One region of the Pseudoalteromonas sp. S4492 genome, then DNA from elsewhere that is predicted to be linked to it. Evidence: predicted binding sites of a transcription regulator. Region 1 holds the regulator's gene; each other region holds the start of a gene.

Evidence for each region. The regulator MetJ, encoded in region 1, represses methionine synthesis genes. The targets are predictions, from matches to a motif close to TAGACGTCTAGACGTCTA.
Region 2: a site for MetJ is predicted at 5,845-5,862, ahead of CWC28_RS20080 (homoserine O-succinyltransferase). Genes of this name have one in related genera too.
Region 3: a site for MetJ is predicted at 3,337-3,354, ahead of metK (methionine adenosyltransferase). Genes of this name have one in related genera too.
Region 4: a site for MetJ is predicted at 2,956-2,973, ahead of CWC28_RS17090 (methylenetetrahydrofolate reductase). Genes of this name have one in related genera too.

The regions. Positions count from the first base shown of each region.
Region 1 is NZ_PNCP01000017.1:43,404-51,374, reverse strand. Features, by position in the region: gene CWC28_RS05110 (SPOR domain-containing protein) at 1-360, opposite strand, end outside; gene priA (primosomal protein N') at 377-2,557, opposite strand; gene rpmE (50S ribosomal protein L31) at 2,792-3,007, shown strand; gene CWC28_RS05095 (malic enzyme-like NAD(P)-binding protein) at 3,534-4,775, shown strand; gene metJ (met regulon transcriptional regulator MetJ) at 4,878-5,198, opposite strand; gene metB (cystathionine gamma-synthase) at 5,423-6,682, shown strand; gene metL (bifunctional aspartate kinase/homoserine dehydrogenase II) at 6,688-7,971, shown strand, end outside.
Region 2 is NZ_PNCP01000076.1:5,919-13,889, forward strand. Features, by position in the region: gene cyoB (cytochrome o ubiquinol oxidase subunit I) at 1-303, shown strand, start outside; gene cyoC (cytochrome o ubiquinol oxidase subunit III) at 300-935, shown strand; gene cyoD (cytochrome o ubiquinol oxidase subunit IV) at 935-1,294, shown strand; gene cyoE (heme o synthase) at 1,437-2,321, shown strand; gene CWC28_RS20065 (histone deacetylase family protein) at 2,401-3,309, opposite strand; gene CWC28_RS20070 (PilZ domain-containing protein) at 3,363-3,728, opposite strand; gene ettA (energy-dependent translational throttle protein EttA) at 4,054-5,727, opposite strand; gene CWC28_RS20080 (homoserine O-succinyltransferase) at 5,927-6,874, shown strand; gene CWC28_RS20085 (homocysteine S-methyltransferase family protein) at 6,864-7,931, shown strand; gene metH (methionine synthase) at 7,941-7,971, shown strand, end outside.
Region 3 is NZ_PNCP01000024.1:532-8,502, reverse strand. Features, by position in the region: gene CWC28_RS07285 (CYTH and CHAD domain-containing protein) at 1-899, shown strand, start outside; gene CWC28_RS07280 (START domain-containing protein) at 904-1,557, shown strand; gene CWC28_RS07275 (diacylglycerol kinase) at 1,627-2,031, shown strand; gene metK (methionine adenosyltransferase) at 2,084-3,235, opposite strand; gene tkt (transketolase) at 3,502-5,493, shown strand; gene CWC28_RS07260 (GCN5 family acetyltransferase) at 5,780-6,202, shown strand; gene CWC28_RS07255 (hypothetical protein) at 6,589-7,227, shown strand; gene ppnP (pyrimidine/purine nucleoside phosphorylase) at 7,540-7,851, shown strand.
Region 4 is NZ_PNCP01000051.1:14,343-22,313, reverse strand. Features, by position in the region: gene CWC28_RS17100 (DEAD/DEAH box helicase) at 1-940, shown strand, start outside; gene CWC28_RS17095 (sensor domain-containing diguanylate cyclase) at 989-1,957, shown strand; gene CWC28_RS17090 (methylenetetrahydrofolate reductase) at 1,954-2,910, opposite strand; gene CWC28_RS17085 (M16 family metallopeptidase) at 3,158-6,043, shown strand; gene CWC28_RS17080 (sensor domain-containing diguanylate cyclase) at 6,079-7,020, opposite strand; gene CWC28_RS17075 (helix-turn-helix transcriptional regulator) at 7,351-7,668, opposite strand; gene CWC28_RS17070 (hypothetical protein) at 7,672-7,971, opposite strand, start outside.

The sequences.
Region 1 (7,971 bases):
TTTAGCTTTCAGCGCTTGTGCCTGATCCATAGTTCTAAAAGAGCCGCATTGCATTACATACGGGCCTTTTTGCTCAATTTCTTTTACTTCAACCTGAACTTCGTGGTCTTTAATTTCCTGAATAAATTCAGGAGGCTCAGGGAGTGGAATAACTTCTTCTTCTTTTTTAGTAGGGTTTGCTTGTTGCTCTACTAACTCAGGATCGGCATTGTGTTTGATAAACCACAAGCCATAACCAAACCCGCCTACTAAAATAAGCGCAATTAAAACAAGGAGAACAGGGAAGGGCTTTTTCGCCGGGGCTTGTTTTTTATTATTTCGATTTGCTGGTTTTTTATTTATGTAATCGTGTTGTGCCATGACTCTTAATTGGCCTTTAAATCATATCTATAGGATCAACATCTAAGCTCCAACGCACCTTTTGCGCTAATTTACTGGTGCTTATATAGTCGACCATTTGCGCTAAATATTGGTGTAAGTGGGAGCGTTCCTGCGCCTGAATATGTAATTGAAAGCGATATTTACCTGCCACACGTTCCAGTGGCGCAGGTATCGGACCGAGCAATTGTATACCAGATATGTTCTGGACAGGAACCAAATCAGTTAAAAAATCCACCACTTGATTAATGTTATGCCCTTCTGCACGCACAATGGCCATATTGGTGATTGGAGGTAGTTGGGCATCTTCTCGTTCTGTCAGTGCATAGCGGGCAAAATCCTGATAGCCATTGTTTACTAAGTCTTGCAGTAGCGGGTGCTCAGGAAAGTGCGTTTGTAATAATACTTGCCCAGGTTCACCACTGCGACCAGCACGACCAGCCACCTGCGTGACAAGTTGCGCTAAATGCTCGGTTGCACGAAAGTCGCATGAATATAAACCACTGTCGACATCTAAGATCAAAACAAGGCTAACATCAGCAAAGTGGTGGCCTTTTGCTAACATTTGCGTACCAACAAGAATGCGGGCACCGCCTTGATTGATATCATCAAGGGCTTTTTCTAAGCTGCCTTTACGACGAGTTGAATCTCGGTCGATACGACTAATTGGAATATCAGGGAAGGTTTGCGTTAAAAACTCTTCGATTTGCTCTGTGCCTTTACCATTAGGGAAAATCTGTGTGCTACCGCAATCAGGGCACTGATGAGGCACTTGATGTTGCTCACCGCAGTGATGACATATCATCTGGCCAATGGCTTTATGAAAGGTTGCACTGGTGCTACAACGTGAGCACTCACTTAGCCAACCACACTCATGACATATAAGAGTAGGTGAAAAACCGCGACGGTTTAAAAACACCATCACTTGCTTACCACGTTCTAAATGCTGGCGCATATAGGCGAGGCTAGCATGGGCAATACCTGCTTGCTCAGGTTGCCCTTTCATGTCCATTAATTGGAACTGGTTAGCTGTGCTGGTTTGGGCCCGCTCAGTAAGACTCAATAACTGGTATTTGTTATTTATTGCTTTATGTAAGGTTTCAAGTGCTGGCGTGGCACTGCCTAAAACCAGCGGGATATTATGCTGATATGCTCTATAAGCGGCTAAATCTCTGGCATGATAACGTAATGTGTCTTGCTGCTTAAATGAGCTGTCGTGCTCTTCATCAACAATGATCATACCAAGTGATAAAAAAGGTAAGAAAATACTCGAACGTGTGCCGATCACTATGGCACAGCTGCCTTTTTCACAGAATCGCCAAGTTTGTAAGCGTTCGTTATCTGTTAGAGCTGAGTGCCATAGCATAATCGGAGTATCGGGAAAGCGGCGACGAAAACGGTTGACCGTTTGTGGCGTTAAGCCAATTTCAGGCACTAATACTAAGGCTTGTTGGCCTTTTTTAAGTACTTCTTCAAGGCATTGTAAGTAAACTTCGGTTTTACCACTACCGGTGACACCTTCAAGTAAAAAGCTAGTAAATCCGATGGCTTGATTAATGCTGGTACAAGCAACAGCTTGTTCTTTATTAAGGACGGGTTTGTCACCCACCGTTGGCGCGCGCTGCTGCCACTGATTATCATGCTCGATAAACTGGGTGATTAGTTCTTTATCGAGCAGGCTATCGATGGTTTTTTTTGTAAATCCAAGTGCTTTTAATTCGGTAACCGATGACTTGCCCGATTCGGCTAACTGCTTTAATAAACTTAACTGGGTTTTTGCTTTTAGTGACGGAAGTTTTGCCCCTTTATCAGTTAATTCAACCATATTAATGCTGGTTTTATCTGGGCATTCGCCTTGTCTTAATGCAGCCGGAAGCGCTGTATGAATGGTCTCGCCCAATGGATAACAGTAGTAACGAGCAGTAAATTTCAGGAGTGCTAAATGCTGAGCCGATAAAACTGGGGTCTCGTCTATGATATCGATAATCGGCTTTATTTTGTCAGCAGGTACATCTGTTGATGTTTTTAATGCCAGGACCACCGCTACCTTTTTTTGACTACCAAATGGTACTCGAACGCGCATGCCAGGCTTTAACTCAGGGCTATGCAGCAGCTGTTCAACTTTATAATCGAAGGTACGCTGTAAAGGGACTTTTATGGCAACTTCTACAAAGTGCATAACAACTCAACTGAAACAAAGATAGGAAGATAATGTACTAAAATTACAGTTAAAAACCTACCAACAAATTACTGAACAACCAGTCATTTGATTAATTTTTTAGCGAAAGATGCATTTAAAGCTTGTCGCAAGGTCGCTTGAGCTATAAAATACGCGGCCTATTAATTGTATTAACTGCGTATGGTGCCAGACTTCGGGTTTGGAGAGCGATACGGCCTTAACTAGAGGTTCCCTATGAAAGAAGGTATTCACCCTAAGTACGAAGCTATCACTGCAACTTGTTCATGTGGTAACAAATTCGAAACTAGCTCAACTCTTTGTAAAGACATCCACTTAGACGTATGTTCTGAGTGTCACCCGTTTTACACTGGTAAGCAAAAGATTTTAGACACTGGCGGCCGTGTTGATCGTTTCAACAAGCGCTTCGGTGCACTTAGCAGCAAGAAGTAATTTCTGCTGTTTTGTTAAAAGAAGCACCTTAGGGTGCTTTTTTTATGCCTAAAATTCTTAACACTGCCACTCACTCGCTCATCATCTTCACTTGTGTATCTTGCATAACTATTTCTGGCTGTTATGCCCATTATGTCGCTAATTTTGCAGACAAAGTGCCACCCCTTGGCTATATTCTTTTTTGTATAAACTTTCATAAAAGTTATTAAAAATAATAAATTTAAATAACTTTGTGAGTAAATGCTGTGAACTTCGTTGAAATGGCTGTTTTGGGCTAATTTCGGCTAATTGCAGTGTACGTGCGTATAAAATACAAAAACACGTGCTTAAAAGGTCATAAATAGGTGAATTTTTATGTCTGATTAATCGCAACTATGCGCAGAAATTGTTGGGAAATCCTTTAAAATTAAGCGATATAGCATATAACAGGATAGACCTGATAATACTTGGAATTTTTATACATTACAGGTATCGTACTGATGCAAGCTCTCTCACTTTTTAACTTTTTGCAGGATACTATCGCGTTATGTCAGATTTTCGTGAACAAGCATTACATTACCACGCTCACCCCGTTCCAGGTAAAATTAGTGTTGAACTAACCAAGCCAGCCGAAACGGTTAACGATCTCGCTTTAGCTTATAGCCCAGGTGTGGCTGAACCAGTCCGTGAAATTGCTGCCGATCCAGCAAATGCCTATAAATACACAGGTAAAGGCAACATGGTTGCGGTTATTTCAAACGGTACCGCAATTCTAGGTTTAGGTAACTTAGGCCCGCTTGCATCAAAACCTGTAATGGAAGGTAAAGCGTTACTATTCAAACGTTTTGCAGGCCTTGACTCAATTGATATTGAAGTTAAACACCGCACAACAGAAGATTTCATCAATACGGTTGCAAATATCGCTGATACGTTTGGTGGTATCAACCTAGAAGATATTAAAGCTCCTGAGTGTTTTGAAATCGAAAAAGCACTTATTGAACGCTGTAGTATCCCAGTTTTCCACGATGACCAACACGGTACAGCGATTGTTACTGCGGCAGGTATGCTTAATGCCCTTGAAGTTCAAGGTAAAGATATCGAAGATGCCATCATCGTGTGTTTAGGTGCTGGTGCTGCAGCCGTTGCCTGTATGGAACTACTTATTAAGTGTGGCGCACTGCGTGAGCATATCTATATGCTTGACCGTAAAGGTGTGATCCATACTCGTCGTGATGACTTAAATGAGTACAAGCAATTATTTGCTAACAACACTGATAAACGTACGTTGCAAGACGTTATTGCTGATGCCGATGTATTTGTAGGTGTATCGGGTCCTAACTTATTAACTGCTGATGATCTTAAATTGATGGCAGACAAGCCTGTGGTGTTTGCATGTTCAAACCCTGATCCTGAGATCGCACCAGCGCTTGCACACAGTGCACGTAATGATTTAATTATGGCAACGGGTCGTTCAGATTATCCTAACCAAGTTAACAATGTACTGTGTTTCCCGTTTATTTTCCGCGGTGCGCTTGATGTGCGTGCAACAGCAATTAATGATGAAATGAAGATTGCTGCCGTACACGCTATTCGTGGTATCGCAAAAGAGCCAGTACCAAGTGAAGTATTAAAAGCAGCGGGCGTTGAGTCGCTTGAGTTTGGTGCTGAGTACATTATTCCTAAGCCAATGGATCCGCGTCTTTTACCACGTATTGCACGTGCTGTTGCTGAAGCGGCTATAGAGTCGGGCGTGGCGCAAATCGACATGCCAGAAGATTACATGCGTTAAACTTAATTAGCTCTATTAGCTATAACGCGCAATAAAAAACTCAGCCAAGGCTGAGTTTTTTTATGTCTGTGATTATCGGCAGTTATCCGATGGCCGAAATACTTATTCTGAATCAAGCACTGGGATTTCTAACCCCATTTCTTGCATAATTCTTTTAACTTCTTCAGGTACCTTTTCAGGGTTGTCTTTACGAAGGTCGTCATCATTTGGTAATGGTTGACCTGTAAAAGCATGTAAGAAAGCTTCACACAATAACTCACTGTTCGTCGCATGACGCAGGTTATTGATCTGGCGGCGTGTACGCTCGTCAGTTAATACTTTTAATACGTTAAGTGGGATCGATACGGTAATCTTTTTTACTTGTTCTGATTTTTTACCGTGTTCTGCATATGGGTGAATGTATTCACCGTTCCATTTAGCCATAAGTTGTTTCGTTGCCTCGGTTGTCAGTGATTTACGCCTTATTCACAGCGCAAGATGCGGAAATTCTATCGCTTTAAAAAAGATAGTCAAATACTAGTTATTTAGCCATCTAGTGGTGTAAATGTATAAACTTCTATGTGTGAGCGATAAATGCTTTGACTTCTCATATTTGATCATCTAACCTTTTAGACGTCTAAACATCCAATTAAAGAATAGGTGATGAAATGAGCGAAAAAAATAAAGCGACGATTGCTGTTCGTCACGGCATCGAAGCCGATAAACATCATGGTGCGGTTGTGCCACCTTTATACTTATCAACCACCTATTCATTTGCTGACTTTGATACTAAGCGCCAATATGACTATGGCCGCAGCGGTAACCCAAATCGCGACATTTTAGCTGAAACCTTAGCTGAGCTTGAAGGTGGCGAAAAAGGCATTATCACTGCTACTGGTATGTCAGCAGTACACTTAGCGACCCAATTATTAAACAGTGACGATACCTTAGTGATCCCACATGACTGTTATGGCGGTAGCTATCGTTTATTCACCTCGCTTGAAAAACGTGGTCTATTAAAACTAAGAGTATTGGATTTAACGAATACAGATAATCACCAAGAAATTTTGGCGATTAAACCTAAGCTGATTTGGATTGAAACGCCAAGTAACCCAATTTTGCGTTTAACAGACATTAAAGCAATCACTCGCATCGCTAAGCAGTGCGGTGCTTTGGTTGCGGCTGATAACACCTTCTTATCACCTGCATTACAAAACCCAATTGAGTTTGGTGTTGATATTGTTGTGCACTCAACCACGAAATACATCAATGGTCACTCTGATGTAGTTGGCGGTGCGGTGATTGCTGCAACGCAAGAGCTAGGTGATGAGCTGGCTTGGTGGGCAAATAACATCGGGATTACTGGTGCGCCATTTGACAGTTACTTAACGCTTCGTGGTTTACGTACTTTAAATGTGCGTTTAAAGCAGCACCAAGAAAATGCCTTTGCTATTGCTGAGTATTTAGAAAACTCTCCTTATGTAAGCCAAGTTTATTACCCGGGTCTTGCTTCTCACCCGCAGCATGAGCTTGCTAAAGCACAGCAACGCGGTTTTGGTGGTATGGTGAGCTTTGATATTAAAGGCGACATTAACGATGCAGCAGCGTTTTTAACTAGCCTTAAAGATTTTAGCCTTGCTGAGTCACTAGGTGGGGTAGAAAGTTTGATTTGTCACCCTGCAACAATGACACACGCAGGCATGGAGCCTAAAGCGCGTCTTGAAGCCGGTGTAGGCGATACGCTGATCCGTATTTCTGTAGGCATTGAAGACGTAAAAGATCTCATTGCAGATTTAGACCGTGTATTCAATTTAGTTAAGCCTGGTCAAGGCCAACAAGTTACAAAGGCGGCTGTAGAGCAAACACAGCAAGATACACAGCAAAACGCGTCATTCAAGTTAACGCCAGCACATACGGCATTGTGGTAGAAGAAATGGTAAATATTGTTCATAAATTTGGTGGCTCAAGCTTAAGCTCAGCAGATCGTTATCATGCGGTAGCGAACATTGTTTTAGCGAATACAGAGCAGGGCGACTGCATCGTTGTGTCGGCATCGGGTAAAACAACCGATACCCTAGTGAAGCTATGGCAAAGTTACCAGCAGCAAGATAGCCAAGCTGTTAGCGATATTCTACTGCTTATTGATAACAACCAACGCGCTTTAATTGAGCAGCTACTCACAGGCCAGAATAAACAACAGGCGTTAGCACAGCTAAAAGATGAGCTTGCTGTTTTAAATGAATTAATTAGTCAGCAACAGTTACTTGAAGCCCCTTTACTTGCACATGGTGAAGTGTGGTCAGCACGTTTGTTAGCCGCTTACTTAAATCAGTTAGGTGTCGCTGCGCAAGATGTTGATGCAAGGCAGCTATTTACTTTAAATGATGGCCAGCTTTTACATCAAAAAAATCAGCAGCAATGCACAAGTGCAATAAGTAAATCGCATATCAACGTAGTAACGGGCTTTATTGCCGCAGATTGCCAAGGTAATACGGTAACTTTAGGCCGTAATGGCAGTGATTATAGCGCCACGTTACTGGCCAGTTATACTTTTGCCAAGCAAGTGTCTATCTGGACAGACACGCAAGGTGTATTCAGCACTGATCCTCGTAAAGTTAAAAATGCGGTTAAATACGCCAAGGTATGCCGTGAGCAAGCTAACCTATTAGCGCGCTTGGGCAACCCAGTATTACATGCAAAAACCTTGTCACCGCTAAAAGAAACAGAGATCAAACTTGTGGTTAGAAGTAGCTTTGATTGCGATGCAACGCCAACCGAAGTAGTTAAAGAAGGTTATAGCAAAGCGAAACGGTTTATTACGACCTTAGATAACATCGATTTATTACGGGTTGATAAACTAAGTGGTGGTGAAGTTGGTGAATTAAGCCAGTTAATTCAACACAGCCTGCATCACTTTGTTAAAGAGGGCGATACCTACTTATTAGTGCCTGGTCAAAGTACTCATCAGGTTGTGAGCCATTTAGCGGGCCGTGCAAATATTGTTGAGTCTAATTTAAGTGGTTGTGCAGTGGTAGCACCAACTGCTGATGTTAGTGTTCTTGCAGAGCAAGCAACAGCGCTTTTAAAAGAGCAAAGCATTCATCCACGCTTTGTACAGCAAGACGATAACTATGTGTTGATCTTAAATGATCAGGCAATTGATAGTGACGTTTTGACTTTATTACATGACAAGTTGGTAAACAAAGGCCAAGAGTTG
Region 2 (7,971 bases), on a different contig from region 1:
ATCGATGCGTGGACAGACATGAAAGAAAAAGGCCTAGCTTACAAACAAGAAGCGTCTTATAGCCCAATTCACATGCCAAAAAATACACCGGCAGGTGTGTTAATGAGCGCAGGTATAACAACCTTCTGTTTTGCCATGATTTGGCACATTTGGTGGCTTGCAGCCTTTGGTTTACTGGGTGCTATCGTTGTATTCATCAAGCGTTGTTACACCAGCGATGTAGATTACTACGTGCAACCAGATGAAATTGTTGAACTAGAAACGGCTCACAATACAGCCGCTACGAAGGAGGTGAATGCATGAGTGCCATTCCTGCTGGACTAGACACCTTAAACGGCGCACACGGTCATGTCGATGCACATGACCATGATCACCACGATACAGGTGGTAACACCGTATTTGGCTTCTGGCTATACCTTATGACTGACTGTCTGCTGTTTGCATCATTCTTTGCAACCTACGCAGTATTGTTCATGAACACTGCTGGCGGTGTGTCGGGTAAAGACATTTTTGAACTTGATTTTGTGGCGGTTGAAACCGCAGCACTACTACTTAGTAGTATCACATTTGGCTTTGCGATGATCTCTGCTCACGGGCAGAAAAAGGCGGCTACGTTAACTTGGTTGCTGGTTACCTTTGCTTTTGGCGCTGTGTTCATTGGTATGGAAGTGTATGAATTCCATCACCTAATTGCACACGGTAATGGCCCACAACAAAGTGCCTTTTTAACATCGTTTTTCTCTTTAGTGGGCTTACACGGTCTTCACGTTACTGCGGGTCTAATTTGGATGACGGTAATGATGATTGAAGTTATTCGCCGTGGTTTAAACCCACAAACAGTGACACGCCTAAGTTGTTTAAGCTTATTCTGGCACTTCTTAGATGTGGTGTGGATCTGTGTATTTACCGTTGTTTATTTAATGGGAGCAATGTAATGAGTCACAGTGAATCACATGTAATTAATAACTTAGAAGTACACGCACATAATGAGCAATCACATGGCAGCGTTAAAGACTATTTAATTGGTTTCGTATTGTCAGTGATTTTAACGGCTATTCCATTTTGGGCTGTAATGAGTGGTTCGTTTTCTAAAACGACCACCGTATGGTGCATCGTGAGCATGGCAATTGTGCAAATTTGGGTGCATTTGAAATATTTCTTACACCTAAACTTCAAAACTGAAGACGGCAAAGCAAGTTCAATGTCGTTTATCTTTAGTGCTTTAATCATCGTGATGGTGGTTGGTTTGTCGGTGTGGATCATCTACGAATCGAACGCCATGATGATGTACTAATAACAATTACTTTGTAATTGGTAAAAAGATTTACGAAAGGAGCTGGTTAGTCTGAGGTTGTGTCTCCAGTTCTTACAGTCTGTTACTAACTAGTTTCTTTCGTAATATTGCGTTTGTGCTGAAAATTAGAGGAGTCGAGGAAGTGTTTCGACGTTATTTAAATGTCACTAAACCTGGCATTATCATGGGTAATTTGATTTCTGTCGCGGGGGGATTCTTGCTAGCCTCTCGTGGTGACATTGACCCATGGTTAATGATCGCAACCTTGCTAGGGTTATCTTTAGTAGTGGCATCAGGATGCGCGATTAATAACGTAATTGATCGTGATATTGATGTTGCTATGGCGCGCACTCGCAAACGCGTCACAGTGACTGGCGAAATGTCAGCAAAGGCGGCTATGGCACATGGCATCGTGCTTGGTGTTATTGGTTTCGGTTTATTAGCTGTGTATACCAACGTAGTGGCACTCTTATTTGCTACTTTTGGTTACGTCATCTACGTAGGTGTGTACAGCTTATATATGAAACGTCGTTCTGTGTATGGCACCTTTGTAGGTAGTTTATCTGGCGCAGTACCGCCTGTTGTGGGTTATTGTGCCGTGACTGGGCAGTTTGATGCCGGTGCTGTGATTTTATTGGTCATGTTTAGTCTATGGCAAATGCCTCATTCATATGCAATTGCAATCTTTCGTTATAACGACTACCAAGCGGCCAGAATTCCCGTGTTACCTGTAGCGCAGGGGATCGAGAAGGCAAAGCATCACATTGTTTTATATATCGCCGTGTATGCGTTGGTTGTGATGTTATTAACCATTAGTGGTTATACAGGTTTAGCCTTTATGGCTGTAGCCTGTACAACGAGTTTTTGGTGGTTGCTAATGGCGCTCCGTGGCTATCGTCGCAATATTGATGTAAGCGGGTGGGCGCGCCAAGTGTTTGCTTTTTCAATTGTAAACATCACGGTTTTGAGCATAGCGATGGCTTTAGATTACCATTCAGTAGCTCCACAGCTACTTGTTTTAACTTAGAAAAAAGTTGCTAACATATCCCAATGTTACAGTAGCAAAGGCCCGGAAGTCTCCTCCGGGCCTTTTTTCTTTATCGTTTTTAAAAGCGGGCAGCTTGCTCTACCACAATGCCATGACGAGCCGCTAAACGGCGATGGTCCTTATCATAACCACCTCCAATTACTGTTGCGACAGGCACATTGTGCTCAAGGCAACGCTTGAGAACTAAATGGTCGCGTTGCTCAATCCCTTGCCAGCTTATATCGAGTTTCCCTAAACCATCTTGCTGCCAAACATCAACACCTGCATCATAAAGCACTAAGTCTGGGTTTAAGGTGTTTAATAAATAACTCAGCGTATCGTCAACTACGCCTAAGTATTCACTATCAGCGACATTCGGCGCTAAACCTATGTCTAAATCACTGGCTGATTTGCGAAACGGAAAATTCTTCTCACAGTGAATAGAGCAGGTATAAGCATAAGGCTGATGCGCTAACATCGCAGCGGTACCATCACCTTGATGAACATCTAAGTCAAAAATAAGTACATTGGTCACTTCACCACTTTTTATCAGGGTTTCACTGGTAAACGCGAGGTCGTTTACCATGCAATAGCCCGAACCAAAATCAGTATGTGCATGGTGAGTGCCTCCAGCTAAGTGGCAAGCAATACCATGTTTAAGTGCTAAACGTGCCGTTTGCAAGGTGCCCAAAGGAGCGGTAAAAGTACGTGCCATTAGCTCTTTTGACCAAGGTAAGCCAATGCGGCGCATTGCTTTTTCATCTAATCGATTGTGCCAAAGGTCGTGGATATAGTTTTCGCAGTGCACTAATTCAAGAGGCTCAGGGCTGCCGAGCAGTGGTTGAGTTAGGTTATCATTTATTAATCCAAGGCTTTGTACATGCTCATATAAATAAGCAAACTTACTCATCACAAAGCGATGGTTAGGATCGAAACTAAACGAGTAATTTGGGTGATACACCAAGGGTAAGTGGGGATTTAACTGCATAGCTCATTGAATAGCTGAATTTGCTACAGCATAACGAATCTACCGATAAAAGTTTACTCTGGCGCGTGAATTAAATGGCCTAACTCGCGATGTAATAATGCTTCATCACCCAGATTTAGCTCAATCAACCGTTTTAAGTGAGTAATACTATCAATATCGATATGTTCACAGCGAAGGCCTGCATGTTGATGCTCAACATGACATAGCTCCACTTGCATTTTAATCTCGATTGATGACTCTGGCAGGGTAAAGATTAAGTCAGCTTTACTATGAATAGGCACTAAAAATGAATCACTTTTAGTAATAAGCGCACCTTGCAAAGATAGATCAAGTAACTGACAGTGATAGTCGTTACCTTCAATGCGAAGTATCGCAGGGCAATAAAATAATACCCGCGAAAACTCTCTGCGTTCATTCATAGCTGTATCTCCAACTTTATTAACGTATACCAATCCTTAATAATACTTAATCATTTTGAGGGATTAAACCTGTCGCTAACTGCGTTAAAAACTTCTGATTTACGACTGCATGGATGCAGAAGGTAGAGCAATGCAGGAGCAATTGCCGAGCATAACTAAATAACGAAATTTTTGCCTTGCTATCAACGAGGTTTCCTTGCCTCAAAATTGACTACATAATTAAGCGAATTGGTATTAATAAGTATAGATCATAATGGAGTGAGTGATAGTAAAGCTTACTGCAACAAAAAAGCCCCTAAGTTGGGGCTTTTTAAGTATCAGCTAATTAGCCAATTTTTTTGTATTTAATACGCTTAGGTTGTGCCGCTTCTGCGCCTAAGGTTTTCTTCAACCACTCTTCGTATTCTGTGTAGTTACCATCGAAGAAGTTAATTTGGCCTTCGTCACGGTAATCAAGAATATGTGTAGCAATACGGTCAAGGAACCAACGGTCATGCGAGATACACATTACACAGCCAGGGAACTCTAAAATAGCGTTCTCAAGTGCACGTAGTGTTTCAACGTCTAGGTCATTGGTTGGCTCATCCAGTAGTAATACGTTACCACCTGCTTTTAATAGCTTAGCTAGGTGTAAACGGTTTCGCTCACCACCTGATAAGTCTTTAACGAATTTTTGTTGGTCGTTACCTTTGAAGTTAAAGCGGCCAACATAGGCACGGCTTGGGAATTCAAAGTTACCAATTTTCAATACGTCTTGACCGTTAGAGATTTCTTGGAAAACCGTGTTGCTCTCGTCCATGTCGCCACGGAACTGATCAACCGTTGCAAGTTCAACGGTTTCACCAACAATGATCTCACCGCTATCTGGCGTTTCTTCACCACTTAGCATTTTGAATAGTGTCGATTTACCCGCACCATTGGCACCGATAATACCTACGATAGCGCCTTTCGGCATTGCAAAGTTTAGGTCATCGATTAATACGCGATCGCCAAAACTCTTCTTCAGGCCTTTCACTTCGATAACTTGGTCACCTAAGCGTGGACCCGGTGGAATGAATAGTTCATTCGTTTCGTTACGCTTTTGGTAATCGTTTTGCTGTAGCTCAGAGAACTGTGCCATACGTGCTTTAGACTTAGCTTGACGGCCTTTCGGATTTGAACGAACCCATTCAAGTTCTTGTGCGATTGATTTTTGACGTGCTTTTTCAGATTTCTGTTCTTGTTGTAAACGTAAATCTTTTTGCTCAAGCCACGATGAGTAGTTACCTTCCCAAGGAATACCTTCACCACGGTCAAGTTCTAAAATCCAACCTGCTACGTTATCTAAGAAGTAACGGTCGTGGGTTACAGCAACTACGGTACCTTCGTAGTCGTGTAAGAAGCGCTCTAACCAAGCAACTGACTCAGCGTCTAAGTGGTTGGTCGGTTCGTCAAGAATAAGCATATCTGGTTTTTCAAGTAGTAAACGACAGATCGCAACACGGCGACGCTCACCACCCGAAAGGTGTTCAATTTTTGCATCCCAAGGTGGAAGACGTAATGCATCAGCTGCACGCTCTAACACGTTGTCGATATTGTGACCATCGTGTGCTTGGATGATAGCTTCAAGTTCACCTTGCTCTTTCGCAAGTGCATCGAAGTCAGCACCGTCCATTGCATACTCGTTGTATACTTCATCAAGACGATTAAGTGCATTTTTAACTTCGCTTACTGCTTCTTCTACTGTTTCGCGAACTGTTTTGTTCTCGTCTAGCACGGGTTCTTGCGGTAAGTAACCGATTTTAGTGCCTGGTTGAGGGCGAGCTTCACCTTCAAAGTCTTGGTCAACACCAGCCATAATGCGAAGTAACGTTGATTTACCTGCACCGTTTAGACCTAGTACACCAATTTTTGCGCCTGGGAAAAAGTGTAAAGAAATATCTTTTAAGATAGTGCGCTTAGGTGGCACAACCTTAGAAACTCGACTCATCGAGAATATAAACTTATCTGGTAACACCATGAAAGGAGCCTTCAATTTATAAGAAAAATTAACAGCGTATATTGTAGAGGCTCTGTCGCGTATACGTCAACGAAACAGGCTTTTATGGGCTTTGCTTTCAAACAAATAAAATTCATTTGGACATCTAAACATCTAGAGGTTGAAATTTCTAACTATCCGTTCATAATTAGCAGTCAGATAAGTATGCTCGGAGCCAGCTATGCCCATTACAGTAAAAGATGAATTGCCAGCCATTGCAAAATTACGCCAAGAAAACGTGTTTGTAATGCCAAAAAGTCGCGCGAAAACGCAAGAGATACGCCCAATGCGTTTGGCCATCTTAAACTTAATGCCAAACAAGGTTGAAACCGAAGTGCAGTTTATTCGCTTGTTAGCTAATTCACCGCTACAAGTTAATGTTGAGCTGTTGCGCTTAGATACTCACCGCACCAGTAGTCACTCTGAGCAGCACATGGATACGTTTTATCGCTATTTTTCAGAAGTGAAAGATAATAACTACGATGCCATGATTATCACTGGGGCGCCGCTTGCTCATTTAGAGTATGACGAAGTTGCTTACTGGGACGAGCTAAAAGTTATTTTAGATTGGGCTGAGCAACATGTTACGTCTACGCTGTTTTCGTGTTGGGCGGCCCATGCGGGTCTATATCATCACTATGGTCTTAAGCGCGAACTTAAACCAAATAAATTAAGCGGCGTATTTACCCATAAAAGTTATTTTGACCATGCAGCACTCACTCGTGGTTTTGATGATACCTTTTTAGTGCCACACTCTCGCTATGGTCATATTGATATCGACAAGATCACTGCCTGCGATGATTTGGTGGTATTAGCTGGTTCTGAGCGAGTAGGTGCCTACTTAATTAAAAATAAATCAGGCAGCCAAGTGTATATTACGGGCCATCCAGAGTACGATGCACATACCCTTAAAGGGGAGTATTTGCGTGACCAAGAAAAATCAGCGGATGCACCTAAGCCAGAAAATTACTTCCCAGACGATAACCCAGACAACGAACCGTCGAAGACCTGGCAAAGCCATGCCTTTTTATTGTTTTCGAATTGGTTAAACTATTATGTGTACCAAACTACACCGTATGATATTAACTTAGTTAGCCAAGATGTAAGGACTAACAACTATGCCGAGTAATGCAGTGAATAAACGCGAACAATTAACCGAGGCGCTAAAACAGCGAATTTTAATCCTCGATGGCGCGATGGGCACCATGATCCAAGAACATAAATTAGAAGAACAGGATTATCGCGGTGAGCGCTTTAAAGACTGGCATGTACTTATTAAAGGCAATAACGATTTATTAAGCCTGACTCAGCCAAAAATCATTGCGGATATTCACCGTGCCTATTTAGAGGCGGGGGCTGATATCATCGAAACGAATACCTTTAATGCCACGACTATTTCGATGGAAGATTACGATATGGCGAGCCTTAGCCGCGAAATCAACCTCGAATCAGCGAAACTTGCACGCAGCGTCTGTGATGAGTTTGAAGCAAACGATCCTAGCAAACCGCGTTATGTAGCCGGTGTACTTGGACCAACATCAAAAACCTGCTCTATCTCTCCAGATGTAAACGACCCGGGTTACCGTAATATCAACTTTGATAAGCTGGTGGCTGCGTATGTTGAGTCGACACTGGCACTGATGGAAGGTGGGGCTGACCTTATTTTAATAGAAACCATCTTTGATACCCTTAATGCTAAAGCGGCTTCGTTTGCCGTAGAAGAAGCATTCGAGCAAGCTGGTCGTAGTTTACCGGTGATGATCTCAGGCACCATTACCGATGCCTCAGGCCGTACTTTATCAGGACAAACCACAGAAGCATTTTATAACTCAATTCGCCATATTAAACCGCTATCAATCGGCCTTAACTGCGCCCTTGGCCCTGATTTACTGCGTCAATATGTTGAAGAGTTATCACGTGTTTGCGAAACCTTTACCTCGGTGCATCCCAATGCCGGTTTACCGAATGAGTTTGGTGAATATGATTTAGAAGCCCCTGAAATGGCAAAAGAAATTATCGACTGGGGTAAATCTGGCTTTATTAATATTGTAGGTGGTTGTTGTGGCACCACACCGGCTCATATTAAGGCGTTTGCAAAAGGCCTGAGTGGTGTTAAGCCACGTCAATTGCCAGAGCTTGAAGTGCGTATGCGCTTATCGGGCCTTGAAGCGTGTAACTTAAACTAGGAAACCGACATGACTGACCAAATTGCTGTATTTACTAACG
Region 3 (7,971 bases), on a different contig from region 1:
AAGCAAGTAAATCAATTGGTTTTGTGCCGCTAAAAAGCGATGCCACACAAGAGCAAGCGCTGGTAGAAAGTATCAACTACGCGATTCGATTTGTGCAAAAACATGAGGCCTGTTACTTCATTAAACCTAGTCTAAAAACTCTTAAGCGTGTCACAGACGGTATTCGTTTAATTCGCCATACGTTTTGGCTGTTTGATGACATTGTCAGTAAAGACGACACCGACTCATTGCGCACAGAGTTAAAGTGGTTATTGAGCGAATTAGCGTGGGTTGAAAACGCAATTCAACTAAAAACCTATACATCAAAGCGTCACGCATACTACAAAAAAATCAACAGTGCGCCTGAGCTCACGCAAGTTATTAATGACTTAAAAGAGTTACAGCCAAGCATTGAAGATATCGAAACTCTGTTCCATAGCACCCGATATAACCGCTTACTATTGCAATTAACAACGTGGTTAATTGAAAAGCAATGGCGTAAATCATGGGGGCAAGCTGAGTTTCAGGCAGCAGAAAAACCGGTTGCCGATATTGCTAAGCGTTTATTTGCCAAAGATTGGCACGACATGCATGAGCTTATCCCTGAGCAGCAAGTATTTACCGATAAAGACTATTTATCACTGCGCACTCGCTTAGAAAACTCATTGCTTAGTGGCAACTGTTTAGGTGCTTTGTTCGATAAAGAAGACAGAAACGAGTTTCGTATGCCATGGGTCGATATCTCTCATGGTATTTACGAGTTAAGTACGCTTGAGTATCTAAAGCAGTTATGCGCAGGACAAGACGATTTAGAGCTGGCAAAAATTCAAGCATGGCTTGATCAAAAGTCAGAGTTTTTAGTCAGTGCAATGGAGCAAAGCCGTCACGCTTCATTTAATACTGATCCCTATTGGCTGTAAGTAAATGCGCTTTTGCCTATGGATGGGGTTAGCTTGGTTGAGTATATCAGCCTGGGCTAACCCTATTGAATGGCAAACCTACAAACAGCAAGACGACATCACCGTAAGCTATAAAAAGCATGAAACCGGTATTATTGAAATTAAAGCTTCTGTGCTGGTGAAAAATGCCAAAGCCAGTGACTTTATGGCATTGCTCAGTGATACCGACAACGCTGCTAACTGGCTTGAGAATGTCAAAAGCGTGACGCTAATGGAGCGCTTAAGTCCCTCAGAAACCCTTGTTTATACTCATTTTAATTCACCTTGGCCGGTGTCAGACCGTGACTTGGTGAGTTATTCTTGTTATCACGCTTTAGATGAGCACAAAACCGAGTTACAAATCAAAAGTCAGCCTTATGCAAAAGCCGAAGTTGCAGGGCTTGTACGCATCAAAGATCTCACCGCTTATTGGCGCTTAGAACAGCAACAAAGTAACTTGTTAGTGAGCCATCAAGCCTATGCTGATCCAAGCGGTTCCATTCCGCATTGGTTAAGTAACAAAGTGTCGTTAAAAAGTGTTTATAAAACTCTGCAAGCACTGAGAGAACAATTAACCAACAATCAGTTTTCTAGAGCGAATACACGCAGCATTCCCGGCACGTGTCAGCCGTTAAATTAGCTCATCATCGGGTGACATCGCTTAGATTTACACATATCATCGCTGTAATTGCGATTTTGAAGGGTTACCATGAAAGAGCCAAAAATTCCCTTAGTTAATAAGCCAAATGGCATGGGCTTTGGGCGTATTTTAAAAGCAACAAAATGTTCTATTAAAGGTTTTAAAGCGGCATTTAAAGAAGAGTCTGCATTTCGTTCTGAAATTTATCTAGGCGTGTGTTTATTACCCTTATCTGTCGTACTTGCGCAGTCATTAAATCATTGGCTAGTACTGTTTATTCCTTATTTATTATTGTTAATTGTCGAGTTACTTAACTCGTCGATAGAAGCGCTGACTGACCGAGTAGGGATTGAGTACCATGTGTTATCGGGTCGTGCTAAAGATATGGCCTCTGCGGCAGTAACATTGTCACTGCTTATTCTTGCTTTGGTATGGGGTGTGGCTGTTTACGAAAAAATAGTAACCTACCTTTAAATCAGACATAAAAAAAGCGCCGAAAGGCGCTTCTTTCATTTTATCTAACCTATTACAGGCCAGCAGCTGCGCGAAGTGCGTCTGCTTTGTCTGTACGCTCCCAAGGGAACTCATCACGACCGAAGTGACCGTAAGCCGCAGTCGGTTGATAGATAGGACGCTCAAGATCAAGCATTTGGATTAAGCCGTAAGGGCGTAGGTCGAAGTGCTCACGTACTAATTCGATTAGACGTGCTTCTTCTAATTTACCAGTACCAAATGTCTCGATGCTGATAGATGTTGGCTCTGCAACACCGATAGCGTAAGAAACTTGTAGCTCACACTTGTCAGCAAGGCCAGCAGCAACCACGTTTTTAGCAACGTAACGTGCAGCGTATGCAGCTGAGCGGTCAACTTTTGATGGATCTTTACCAGAGAAAGCACCACCACCGTGACGAGCCATACCGCCGTATGTATCAACGATGATTTTACGACCTGTAAGACCACAGTCACCCATAGGACCACCGATTACGAAACGGCCAGTTGGGTTGATGAAGAACTTAGTTGCGCTAGAGATAAGCTCAGCTGGAAGAACTGGCTTAATGATCGTTTCCATTACCGCTTCAACTAAGTCGTTTTGTGAGATTGAATCACAGTGTTGAGTTGAAAGAACAACTGCATCAATACCAACAGGCTTACCATTTTCGTAAGCAAATGTTACTTGAGATTTAGCATCTGGGCGTAACCAGTTAAGCTCACCGCTCTTACGAACTTCAGCTTGACGCTGAACTAGACGGTGTGAATAAGTGATTGGTGCAGGCATTAAAACATCAGTTTCGTTACATGCATAACCGAACATTAAACCTTGGTCACCAGCGCCTTGGTCTTCTGGACGAGCACGGTCAACACCTTGGTTGATGTCTGGAGATTGTTTACCGATAGTGTTTAGGATTGCACAAGAGTCAGCATCGAAACCCATATCTGAGTGTGTGTAACCGATTTCACGTACTGTTTTACGTGTGATTTCTTCGATATCAACCCAAGCGCTAGTAGTGATTTCACCACCAACCATAACCATACCAGTCTTAACGTAAGTCTCACATGCAACACGGGCATGAGAATCTTGCTCTAAGATAGCATCTAGAACCGCGTCAGAGATTTGGTCCGCGATTTTATCCGGATGACCTTCAGAAACAGATTCAGAAGTAAATAAATGTTTTGCCATTGTATTTCTGCTCACAAATATTGCGCTTCACAAACGTCGGTAATAGCGCTAAAAAATTAAGGGGCGTATTTTATCTAAAACAAATATGTTTGCATAGTAATTTTACGCCTAGACGTCCATTTAAAATTACTAATAACGTATTGTTCTTAATAAACGCCCATAATTGGTGCATTTAATGCGGATTTTTAATTGCACTGTACCCTTACAATAAGTAAGAATGGGGCTTCATAAACAACCAGCGCAAATACATAAAGGTAGGAGAATTCATGCCATCACGCAAAGAACTTGCAAATGCTATTCGCGTCTTATCAATGGACGCAGTACAACAGGCCAAATCTGGTCACCCTGGGGCCCCTATGGGCATGGCAGATATCGCAGAAGTACTATGGCGCGATTATCTAAAGCATAATCCAACAAATCCAGAGTGGGCAGACCGAGATCGATTTATTCTTTCTAACGGCCACGGTTCAATGCTGATCTATTCTCTACTGCACTTAAGTGGCTATGACTTACCACTAGAGGAAATTAAAAACTTCCGTCAAATGCACTCAAAAACACCGGGTCACCCAGAATATGGTTATGCACCGGGTATTGAGACTACTACGGGCCCATTAGGTCAAGGGATCACAAATGCTGTGGGCATGGCAATTGCCGAAAAAGCGCTTGCTGCACAGTTTAACCGTGAAGGTCACGATATTGTTGACCACTTCACGTATGCATTCATGGGCGATGGCTGTTTAATGGAAGGTATTTCACACGAAGCCTGTTCATTAGCGGGTACATTAGGCCTAGGTAAACTAGTTGCGTTTTGGGATGACAACGGCATCTCAATTGATGGTGAAGTAGAAGGTTGGTTCAGCGATGACACGCCAGCGCGCTTTAAAGCATACGGCTGGCACGTAGTAAGCGATGTAGATGGTCATAACCCAGATGCAATTCGCGCCGCTATCGAAGAAGCGCGTAGCATCACCGATAAGCCATCATTAATTTGCTGTAAAACAATCATTGGTTACGGTTCACCTAACAAATCAGGTAGCCATGACTGTCACGGTGCACCACTAGGTGAAGACGAAATCAAAGCATCTCGTGAGTTCCTAGGTTGGACAGGTGATGCATTTGAAATTCCAGCTGATATCTACAGTGAGTGGGATGGCAAAGAAAAAGGTAAGCAACTAGAAGCTAGCTGGGACGAAAAGTTTGCCGCTTACGCAAGTGCATACCCTGAACTTGCTGCTGAGTTTACTCGCCGTACCAATGGTGAATTACCAGCTGATTGGGCTGAAAAGTCACAAGCTTACATCGAAGAGCTACAAGCAAACCCAGCAAACCCAGCAACACGTAAAGCATCACAAAATGCATTAAACGCGTTTGGTCCGTTACTACCAGAATTCATGGGTGGCTCTGCTGACCTTGCTGGTTCTAACTTAACGCTTTGGGATGGTTCAAAAGGCTTAGAAGCAAACGATGCAAGTGGTAACTACATTTTCTACGGCGTACGTGAATTTGGTATGTCAGCGATTATGAATGGTATTGCACTGCATAAAGGCTTTATTCCTTACGGTGCTACATTCTTAATGTTTATGGAATACGCACGCAATGCAGTACGTATGGCCGCATTAATGAAGCAGCCAAGCATCTTTGTATACACGCACGACTCAATTGGTCTAGGTGAAGATGGTCCAACGCACCAACCGGTAGAGCAAATCGCAAGTATGCGTTTAACGCCTAACCTAGTGAACTGGCGTCCATGTGACCAAGTTGAGTCAGCGATTGCATGGCAACAAGCAATTGAGCGTAAAGATGGCCCAACGTCACTGATTTTCACTCGTCAAGGCCTTGAGCAACAAGCGCGTACTGCACAGCAGTTAGCCGATGTGAAAAAAGGTGGTTACGTACTTAGCTGTGACGGTGAGCCAGAGCTTATCCTTATTGCAACAGGTTCTGAAGTACAGCTTGCACAAGATGCCGCTGCAGAACTTCGTTCACAAGGTAAAAAAGTACGCGTGGTATCTATGCCTTCAACTGATTTATTTGATGAGCAAGACGCTGCCTATAAAGAAAGCGTACTACCTGCAAGCGTAACGCGCCGCGTAGCAATCGAAGCGGGTATCGCAGACTACTGGTACAAGTATGTAGGCCTAAATGGCGCAGTAGTAGGTATGACGACCTTCGGTGAGTCTGCTCCTGCTGATGAGCTATTCAAGCACTTTGGTTTCACTGTTGAAAACATCGTAAACAAAGCAAACGCTTTGTTCTAAGCTTTAGCCGCTAAAATTTAAAAGCCCGCCCTGTAAAACCACAGCGCGGGCTTTTTTATGCCCCGTAGGTTGGGTAGAACGGAGTGAAACCCAACGGTTTTAGCTCTCAGCCGTCAGCCATCAGCTTTAAAAACCCCTCACCGTAGGCGTGAAATTTATTTCGCGCGGAAATTGTGTCTAGCTATTAACTAATAGCTTTGATATTAATAGGCTATAAAACAAGCAAAAAAAGCCGCGATAAAACGCCTATTTGTTTTTTACTTATATTTTCTGCTCAAGGATGGTTATGAAAAGTTATCCAAAAGTGTTGGACCCTAATAAAGTCGGCGAATATGCTGGTTTGGCAAAATCTGGTGGTGGTTACGTGTGGGATGAGGTACTAGAATATCGAGTTTGGTGCCACTCTCATAACGATGCTCCTGATTTAGAAGAGGGGAGCGATTATTACTATGCTTTCGACACTTACGAAGAAGCACTGGAATGTAGTAATGACATACCTGGAGCTGAAGAGCCACTAGCATTAATTCTCCAGCGTGAATATATAGATGAGCCATCAACAGGCCAGTATAAGCATGTGAAAGAAGAAAGGATCACTGAATGGCCAGTACAATTTCTTGAACGGCCAAGAAGAACCGAATCGACTATTCCTAATTTTATGTCTGTTGATGCACCAGAAAATAAACTGGATATCATTCGTGGTATTGCTTAAATGTAATATCCGCTAAACCTTGTATGGCTTAGGCGTACAAACAACGAATCAAGGTTAACCCCCAATAGTTAGGTTGGTGTGTTTCATCATGAAAAAATCACATAAAAGAATAATCTCTTCAATCTCTTCGTTAATAGGTTTGCTTGTCGGGTTCAAGCTATTGGACTTTCTAAGACGTGATAGATGCCTAGAGTTAAGTGGCAGCTTAACACATTGGGGGGCGTGTGATTTTGGTGATGCAAGAGCAGAAGTAATACCCCTTGGCCTGCCCTCATTGGCTTTAGTAATTACTGTAAGCATTGTTATCTACTTTGTAGTAAATTATTGTTATAAAACAAGTGATTGGTTCTATATAAACATGTTAGGGATACAAGGATAGTTTGTGCATGAATTCTAATCAGGTTTGGTCTGCTCTGAAATTTCGAGAAAACTTAGGCTCTCTAATTTCAAAATTCAATACATTATTTTTAAGCGATATAGCGCCAATCATATCTAACCCTAATGGTGATAGAAAAGCATCATTGAGAGCTATCATTGCTCTAGATGTTCCCCAAGTCCAAATAGAAATTCATAAAGTTCTTAATGAGATTGAGCATGTTTTAAGGGATAACGCTCATTTTTTATTATTACAATCTGGTTTCTCTGAAGTAGAAAGTCAAACATACCTCTCAAGTAAGTTTCCTTCTGGCTTTATTAAATTGAGCATAATTAATGAGCTTAATACAACCTTTGGATTACTTAACGAGTTGACTGTTTTAGCTATATCTCACCTAAATGTGTTGGAAACAAATTCAGGCTTTGGAGGTATGCTGAGAGGACTATTTCAGGGATACTCTAATCAGGTTGATGGCATTGCTCATGTATTTGGGCAAGGAAGTATGCAAATTGAAGTAAGCTCCAGCCTACAGGGATTTAATTCTGCTTCGATTTTAGTTGGTCAATCTATAGATTCAGTTTCTAACTTATTACATTCAGTTGTTTTGGAAAAATGGAATAGTTTTGGGGCTATGGCAGAAAATTTATAGCTCTAACAAACAACTTATGTGAAATTGCCAAAACTTGGCTATATAGTTGGACGTTACCCTGAATCTGCTTGCATAAAGCAATAAGTGTTGATGTTAATGGTAACCGAACGGTTTTTGTTGGCACATTAGCAAAGTTTAAAGCTTCATTGACGCGCTAAAGCACGACCTACCACAATTGCACGAGCAGCTCAAAACTGACAGCTTACGGCTTACAGCTAACCCGACTTGATTATTTCTCACTCAGTCCCCCTTGAATGCTAAACCGACAACTGGCACTGTCTGTAGCTTAATAACAAAACAACAGGAGTGAGGATGTCTCAGTTTGATAATGTAAGTGTGCTGAAAAAAGCCAATGTGTATTTTGACGGTAAAGTGTCTAGCCGTACTGTGGTATTTGCTGATGGCAGCACGAAAACCTTAGGCTTTATGCAACCGGGTGAGTTTGAGTTTGCAACAAGCCAAAAAGAGTTGATGGAGCTTAACAGTGGCAGTTGGCAAGTGCTATTACCCGGTGAGAGCGAATGGCAAACGATGCAAGCAGGGGAGTCATTTACAGTTGATGCGAATGTGAGCTTTCAAGTAAAAGTGAGCGAGTTTGCAGATTACTGTTGTTCGTACAGTTAGTGAACAGTTGTTAACCTCTCTAAAAAGCCCGTGTTCTGCGGGCTTTTGCATATTTTATCCGCAACGCATGATCTAAATCATCTATGGTTACAATCAATTACTAAATATCTGCAATTTTTG
Region 4 (7,971 bases), on a different contig from region 1:
TGTGCATACGGAAATAAAAGCAGCACTGGCTTATGGCGGCGCCAGTATTGGCCCACAAATTAAAGCCATAAAAGGGGCGCAGGTCGTCGTTGCAACACCTGGGCGCTTACTTGACCATGTGATCAAAGGCAGTATTAAACTTTCAAGTATCAATGCCTTGGTATTCGATGAAGCTGATCGCATGCTTGATATGGGCTTTATTGACGAAATTAAACGTATCTTGCGCCATGTGCCAAAAGAGCGTCAAACCTTACTTTTTTCAGCCACATTTGACGACAGCATCTTTAAACTCAGTAAGCAGTTATTAAATGATCCTAAACTAGTTGAAGTGAATAAACGCAATTCAGCAGCGGTTGAAGTTGAGCAGCTAGTTTATGCGGTTGATGAAGACCGTAAGCGTGAGCTGGTATCACATATGATTGGCATGAAAAATTGGCAGCAAGTACTGATATTCACTCGCACTAAGCAAACCGCTGATGTGCTTGCGAAAGAAATGTGTAAAGACGGCTTAAAAACCGAATCTATTCATGGTGATAAGAGCCAAGGTGCGCGCGATAAAGCACTGCAAAATTTTAAATCAGGTGCGACAAGAGTACTGGTTGCGACAGATGTTGCTGCGCGTGGTCTTGATATTGCCTCACTCAAGTATGTGATTAACTATGAGTTGCCTTATGTGGCTGAGGACTACGTACACCGTATTGGTCGAACAGGACGTGCTGGCGAGAAAGGGATGGCGATGTCGCTGGTTAGCATCGATGAGCAGTGGCTATTGGACGAAATAGATATCTTACTCGATACAAGACTCACGCCGCAGTGGTTACCAGGCTATGAGCCAGATTTAACCAAAGAGCCAAAGCAAGTTCGTAAAAATACGAATAAGGCACGTCGCTCTCGTGATAAAAAACGTATTTTAGGGCAAAAAAGTAGGAGACGTTCCTAAATCTGGCATATATTTATACTACCCTCCGGCTAAAGTTGAGAGTTTAGTATGTTAGAAGAGAATAAATGGACGTTCCGCCGCGCTGATAAACAGTTCTCCTTAGAAAAGTGGCAGAAAACAATTGATCTCATGACCGAGCTGTTTTCTGCTCCCGCAGGCTTCATCGTTCATAAAACAGATGATGTCTATCGCATTATCGTTTCCAGTGAGCAGCAAGAAAACCCTTACGATGCAGGGGCTGAATTAAGCGCTGACGATAATATTTTTTGCAAAAAAGTACTGCGTGATATGGCACCGCTCTATGTTGATCATGCCAGCCAAGATAGTCAATGGGATGACAGCCCGCTGGTAAAAGATGGCTTTGAGTCTTATCTTGGGGTGCCCATTAGTTGGCCAAGTGGTGATCCGTTTGGCACCTTTTGCGTTATGGATTTTAAACAAACCCATTACCAACCTAGCTTTTTAGAGTTAATCGAGCAGCTTCGCGATATGGTTGAAGATGACCTTGCACTGTTAGACAACTTTACGCAGATGCGTGAAATTGCCATGCTTGATTCACTGACCAATATTTATAATCGCCGTGCAATAGACCTGCTTTGCCAACATAAATTAAATATATCGAAACGTCTTGGTTTTGATATTAGTTGTTTATTTATCGATATAAACAGTTTTAAACCACTCAATGATACGTATGGTCATGAAGTGGGCGATCTCGCACTGATTTGTTTAGCTGACACGATGAAAGAATGCCTACGTGAAACCGATATTATCGGCCGCCTAGGGGGCGATGAGTTTATTGCGTTATTGCAAGTTCAGCCCGGTGATTGCATAGACAGCATCGCTGATAAGCTCAATACCACTTTCCAAGTGAATTTAGAGAAGCGTGGCATTCCTGTCACGAGTTTAAGTATTGGCTCAGGGGTAATAGCTCAGCCAAAAGAAAACTTTGCTGAGCTATTAAAACGAGCAGATGAAGATATGTATGAGAAAAAGCAAGCCTCTAAGGCAGCACGTTAAGCTATTTGCTTCTCAGCTAGGTTTAACTCCATGGTTGCTTTAAGTAAACGGTAAAGGTTAATTGACGCATCAATTTCTTCTTTACGGTTGGTTAAGCTCTCAATATTTAAACCTAGCGGTACATCTAAATGCGCGCAGCTTTGTAAAATTAAATCGAGATTTTCGCGGCAGATACGCACTGATTCACTCAAGGTGTTTTCCGAATCTAACATACGGTATTTAGTCGCTTCTGGTACAGAAATACCTAACCACTCCATAAATTCCAAGGTCTTTTCACCACCACACGGGGTAAACGTTAGAATAATGCGTTTTGGTGTTGTGCCTTGTGCTTTACAGCTACGCGCATAGCTCGTGATCAAATCAATCGTCGCTTGGGCATTGTAAACGGCTTGCGAGATGAAAAACTTACAACCTTGTGCTGTTTTTTCAACTAAACGCTCATGTTCATTGCGTTTGCTGGCATGACGTTCGGCGATGGTAACGCCACCTAAAAACACATCACTGTCTTGCTTTGCTAAAGCTTTATACGCATCAGGTAGGCTCAATTTGATGTCACCATCAGATGATGGACTGCCTACTAGCACTAAGTTTTTTAGTTCAAAGTCATTGCGTGTTTCATTTAACCACTCACTAAATTCAGCTTCACCACGCTGAGCTACGCTTTTATATGTGATCACATCAAGTTGCGACAAGCTGCGTAGTAACTGACTGTATTCACGAGGATCGACAGTCTCTTTAAACGGAAAAGGACGGGGCTTTGCAATACGGCTACTTTCATCTTGAATGTCGTAGATGATTACACCGTCGTATTCAATTTCATGTAAACGACCAAGTAGCTTTTGGGCAATGGTCTCAAGCTGTGCTTTATCAGTACCTGACTTTGGTGGTGTGGTACCAATTAGGTAGACGCCTTGATTGGTGTCTTCAATTTTCTCTTGTAATGATAAAGCCATAATCCTCATTCCAGCTCGTGCTAATGTCTATGACAAACAATATAGCAGCCATTTAGACGTCTAGATAGATTTTTTTCTTGAAAGTTTTTCAATCACTATGAATTTTACTCAAGTTGAATGCTGGGCGTTTCGCTAAATTGACACACCTGTTTACATAAATAATTGCGCTGACCCTCATATTTTCTGGCACTTTGATGCATAATCAAGCAGCAATGAAGATGAGAAAAATAACTAACAAGGGAACATTATGAAATTTAGATTATTAGCAACCAGTGTTGCTGTAACATTGGCGCTGAGTGGCTGCGCAAGTAATTCACAGTCAACCATGGTTAAAGAAGTCGAAATTGAGCAGCTAGTAAGCCAAGACGATAGCCGTGTATTTAGCCAAGATTACCTATTAGAAGAGCTTGAAAATGGCCTTCGCGTGATGGTAGTAAAAACTGATTACCCTGATGTCGTATCACTGCAGATTCCGGTATCGGTTGGTTCACGTAATGAAGTTGAAGCAGGTAAAACCGGTTTTGCACACTTCTTTGAGCATATGATGTTTAAAGGCTCTGAAAAATTTCCGCAAGATGTGTATTCAGATATTTTAAAGAACTCAGGTGTTGATAATCGTGCATACACAACCAATGATTACACTAACTACCACTTAAACTTTTCAAAAGAGCATTTAGATAAAGTACTTGAAATCGAAGCTGATATTTTCCAAAACCTGACTTACAGCGAAGAGCAGTTCCGCACTGAGGCGCTGACTGTAAAAGGTGAATATTTAAAGAATAATGCCAGCCCAATTCGTAAGTTACTTTCTGCCGTTCGTAACGAAGCATTCGAAAAGCATACGTATAAGCACACCACTATGGGCTTTTTTGAAGACATTGAAGCCATGCCTGATCAAATGGCGTACGGTAAAGACTTCTTCGCTAAATTTTATAAGCCTGAGTATGTATCTTTAGTCATAGTTGGTGATGTGGATCCACAAGAAACCATGGCAATGGTGAAAAAGCATTGGGGTAATTGGAAAAAAGGGAATTACCAAGCAGATATTCCTGTTGAACCTAAACAACAAGCAGCAAAATACATCCATGAGAAAAATGATGGTTTACCAGGTCACTGGTTGCTTGTGTCTTACAAAGGCACGGCATGGGATCCTACTCAAAAAGACCGTGCAGCCCTTGATTTGATCTCGCAGCTGTATTTCTCTAACAACTCGGCACTTTATCAAGAGCTTGTTGTTGATAAACAAATTGCCAGTCAAATGTTTACCTATAACCCAGATACTAAAGATCCGGGTTTATTACATGTGTTTGTAAAAGTCGAAAACGAAGCGGACCTTGCTAAAGCCCGTGATGCGATTAACCGTACTTATGCACAAGCACGTACTGAGTTAGTTGATGCACAAAAGTTAGCGGATTTAAAATCTAACTTAAAATACAGCTTCATTAATGGCTTAGATTCATCGCAGTCAATCGCTTCAACACTTGCAAGTTACATGCATTTTGAGCGCGACCCAGAGGTGATTAACCAACTGTATGCCACGGCTGATAGTATCACGCCAGAAGATATCAAAGCGGTAGCAAACAAGTACTTTGTTGATCCTAGCCGTACCACGGTGACAATGTCGGCGCTTGATAAAGTGACTGGTTTTGAGCAAGAAGTTGATTTAAATGCCTTGGTTGCCAGTATCGAGCAAGCACCTGCAGAGCGTCATTTTAAAGTACTTGATAAAACCAATAGCTCACCACTGGTTGATGTGAACTGGTTATTTAATACCGGCGCAGCGGCTGATCCACAAGGTAAAAAAGGCTTAGCGGCACTCACAGCTGCGATGCTAGCGCAAGGTGGCTCAGAAACCATGAGCTACAAAGATATTCAAAAAGCGCTATACCCACTGGCGGGAAGCTTTGGCTATCAAATCGATAAAGAGATGATTTCTTTACGTGGTCGTGTACATAAAGACAATGCTGCGAAGTGGTATGCACTAGTTAGCGATCAGATGCTAAACCCTGGCTTCAGAGAAGATGATTTTAAACGCCTGAAAAAAGAGCTTATTGATAGCATTAAAGCAGGTCTGAAAGCGTCAAATGACGAAGAGCTAGGTAAAGAAGTGCTTTATCATCAGCTTTATAAAGGCCACCCGTATGAAAGCTATAACTATGGTGATTTATCAGACCTTGAAGCACTGACGCTTGACGATGTAAAAGCGTTTTATGCTAACCAGTTTACTCAATCTAAGTTAACAGTGGGTCTAATTGGTGCGATCCCGGGTGATGTTAAATCGACTATGCTGAAAGATTTAACATCGCTTCCACAAGGTAAAGAAAGCCGCTTAACGATCCCTGATGCGCCAGAACTTAAAGGTCATCATGCAACGATTGTTGAAAAATCAGCGCAATCTACCGCTGTGTCATTTGGTTTCCCAATCGATACAATTCGTAGTAGCGATGACTGGACTGCGCTTTGGTTAGTGCGCTCTTACTTTGGTGAACACCGCAGCTCAAACAGCTTCTTGTATCAGCGTATTCGTCAAACCCGTGGTATGAACTATGGTGACTATGCATACATTGAGTACTTCCCACGTGGTATGTTCCAAACTAAACCTGATGCTAACTTAGGTCGTTCAGAGCAAATTTTCCAAGTGTGGTTACGTCCGCTTCGTTCAAATAACGACGCGCACTTTGCAACACGTACGGCATTATTCGAGCTTGATAAGCTGATTAAAAATGGCATCAGCAAAGAAGATTTTGAAGCTACTCGTAACTTCTTAATTAACTTTGTGCCACAAATGGTTGCAAGCCAAGATCGCCAGTTAGGCTATGCGCTTGATAGTGAGTTCTATAACACTGAGAGCTTTGTTGACTATGTGCGCGGCAAGCTTGAAAAGCTAACCCTTGATGATGTTAACCGTGTTATTCGCGATAACTTGCAAACAGAGAATATTCACTATGTGTTTATTACTGGTGATGGCAAAGACATGCAAACACGTCTAGCCTCAGAGCAAACATCACCTATGGTGTATAACGCTGAAAAACCAGCAGAACTTGTTGCTGAGGATAAAGTCATTGCTGACTATAAACTTGCAATACCTGCAAAAAATATCGCAGTACTTGATGTCGAAAAAGTATTTCAGTAATAACTGGATTAATAGGCTCTAATCAATGCCCCTAATTAGGGGCATTGTTCTATGTTTAATGGTTCGATGTTATCAGCAAGCACAAGTTGGTTTCGACCCGCTTCTTTTGCTTGATAAAGCGCGCTATCAGCCATTTCAATGAGTAACATGGCATCATCATTGCTACTTGGGTAAATAGTTGCTAAACCAATACTAACCGTCAAGGGATGACCGGCAAGCTCTGGTAATTGAAGCGTATTCAGCGCTGCCATAAAACGCGTCACGAGTTTTTGTGCTTGATGGCTTTGCGTATTACCGAGTACCAGTACAAATTCTTCACCGCCGTATCTAGCGCACAAGTCGCCAGGTCTGCGAGTATAATCTGGTAATAGTTTTGCCACTTCTTTTAAGCAAATATCACCCACCAGATGACCAAAGTTGTCATTAAGAGACTTAAAGTTATCAAGGTCGATCATCGCTAACGACAAGGGGTGCTTTAAACGTGCGCAGCGACTCCACTCTTGCTCATAGAAATCGTCAAAATGACGTCGGTTAGCTATTTGCGTGAGACCATCGATACGAGCAAGTTCTCGTACTTGCTGCTCGGCGATTTTACGTTCGGTAATATTTAAGTGGCTGATCACAACATAACCTGTTGTGCCAAGTTTTAAAGGCACTGCGCGCATCATGAACCAGCGGCTTTCGGTATCACTATGGCATGGGTATTCAAGGTAAAATTCGGTGAGTTGTTGATTGATAACTTGGTTTATTCCGGTGTAGGCTTTTGCACCAAATTCATCGCCATGGACTGCGGCTGATTTGCAAATAGCAAGGTAGTTTTGATCTTCCCATTGGGTGTTACACTGGCAATTATTCTCATCGCCAAAGGTCTGCCAACTACGATTTACAAACTTGATATCACCCGAATCATTAATCACCACAATATGCTCAGAGATCGTATCGAGTATTGATTTTAGAAACTCTTTTGATTCAACCACATTCGTTCCTAGCCATTGCCACTTCTTTAAGATTAGCAATAAATGCTGGGTTTTCACCGTGGTTTGTATAAATAACAATTAATAAGGTGTTGTCTTTTATTTATAGCTTGGCTATTTGAAAGTAGATATCTACAGATATTTGTAGGTGCTGATATGTAAAAACTGCCAGCACCTAGCTCAACGCTCAGTTCTGACAGTTATATTTTATTTATATGCTTGGAAATACTAAAGCATTGCGCCAATTTTAACTGCTAGCGCAAATAGCATGGTTGCTATTACAAAGCCGAACAGTGTGGCGTGGCCGCGTTGTTCTTTGGTCATCTTTCACTCCTAAAAAATAACAAATACCGTTGCCATACCAAGGGCAAAACTGACAAACGAAGAAGCGGCTACGATTGCAGCGAGATTCTGCTTACTCACAGCATGTGTTGTGCTTTGTTCTGATACTTCGTCATCGAGCTTAATGAGTTCACCTTGGCGTACTTCAAACACTGCACATAGGCTCATGGTGGTTTCTTTTGATGCCGCACCCTCTTTTTCAACTCGTTGAATGGTACGTAGGCTTACATCACAGGCATCGGCCAGTTGCTGCTGCGTCCAATCGAATTTAAGCCTAAGTGCTTTTATTGTATTGGGGTTCAGTTGCATTACTTACTTCCCAAGAAATGGTTCAATAAAAGTAACGACAGCGTAACCCGATATTGCGCCACCAAGAAAACAGCCTAAGGTAACCAAAGCCACTTGTTTTGGATTATCAGTAAGTGAGGTTTGAGTACTCTGTTTTACTAATTTACCGGCTTTATAAAACGAACATTCAACCTTGCCTGTGAGTATATTTTGCATCTCGAATTTGACTGTATAAGCATTACCTTGGTAGTTAAAGTCATGATTGCTTTTAAAGCCAAAGCTGCGCTTTTCACTCACCAATTCGTCGTTTACATATATTTTTTC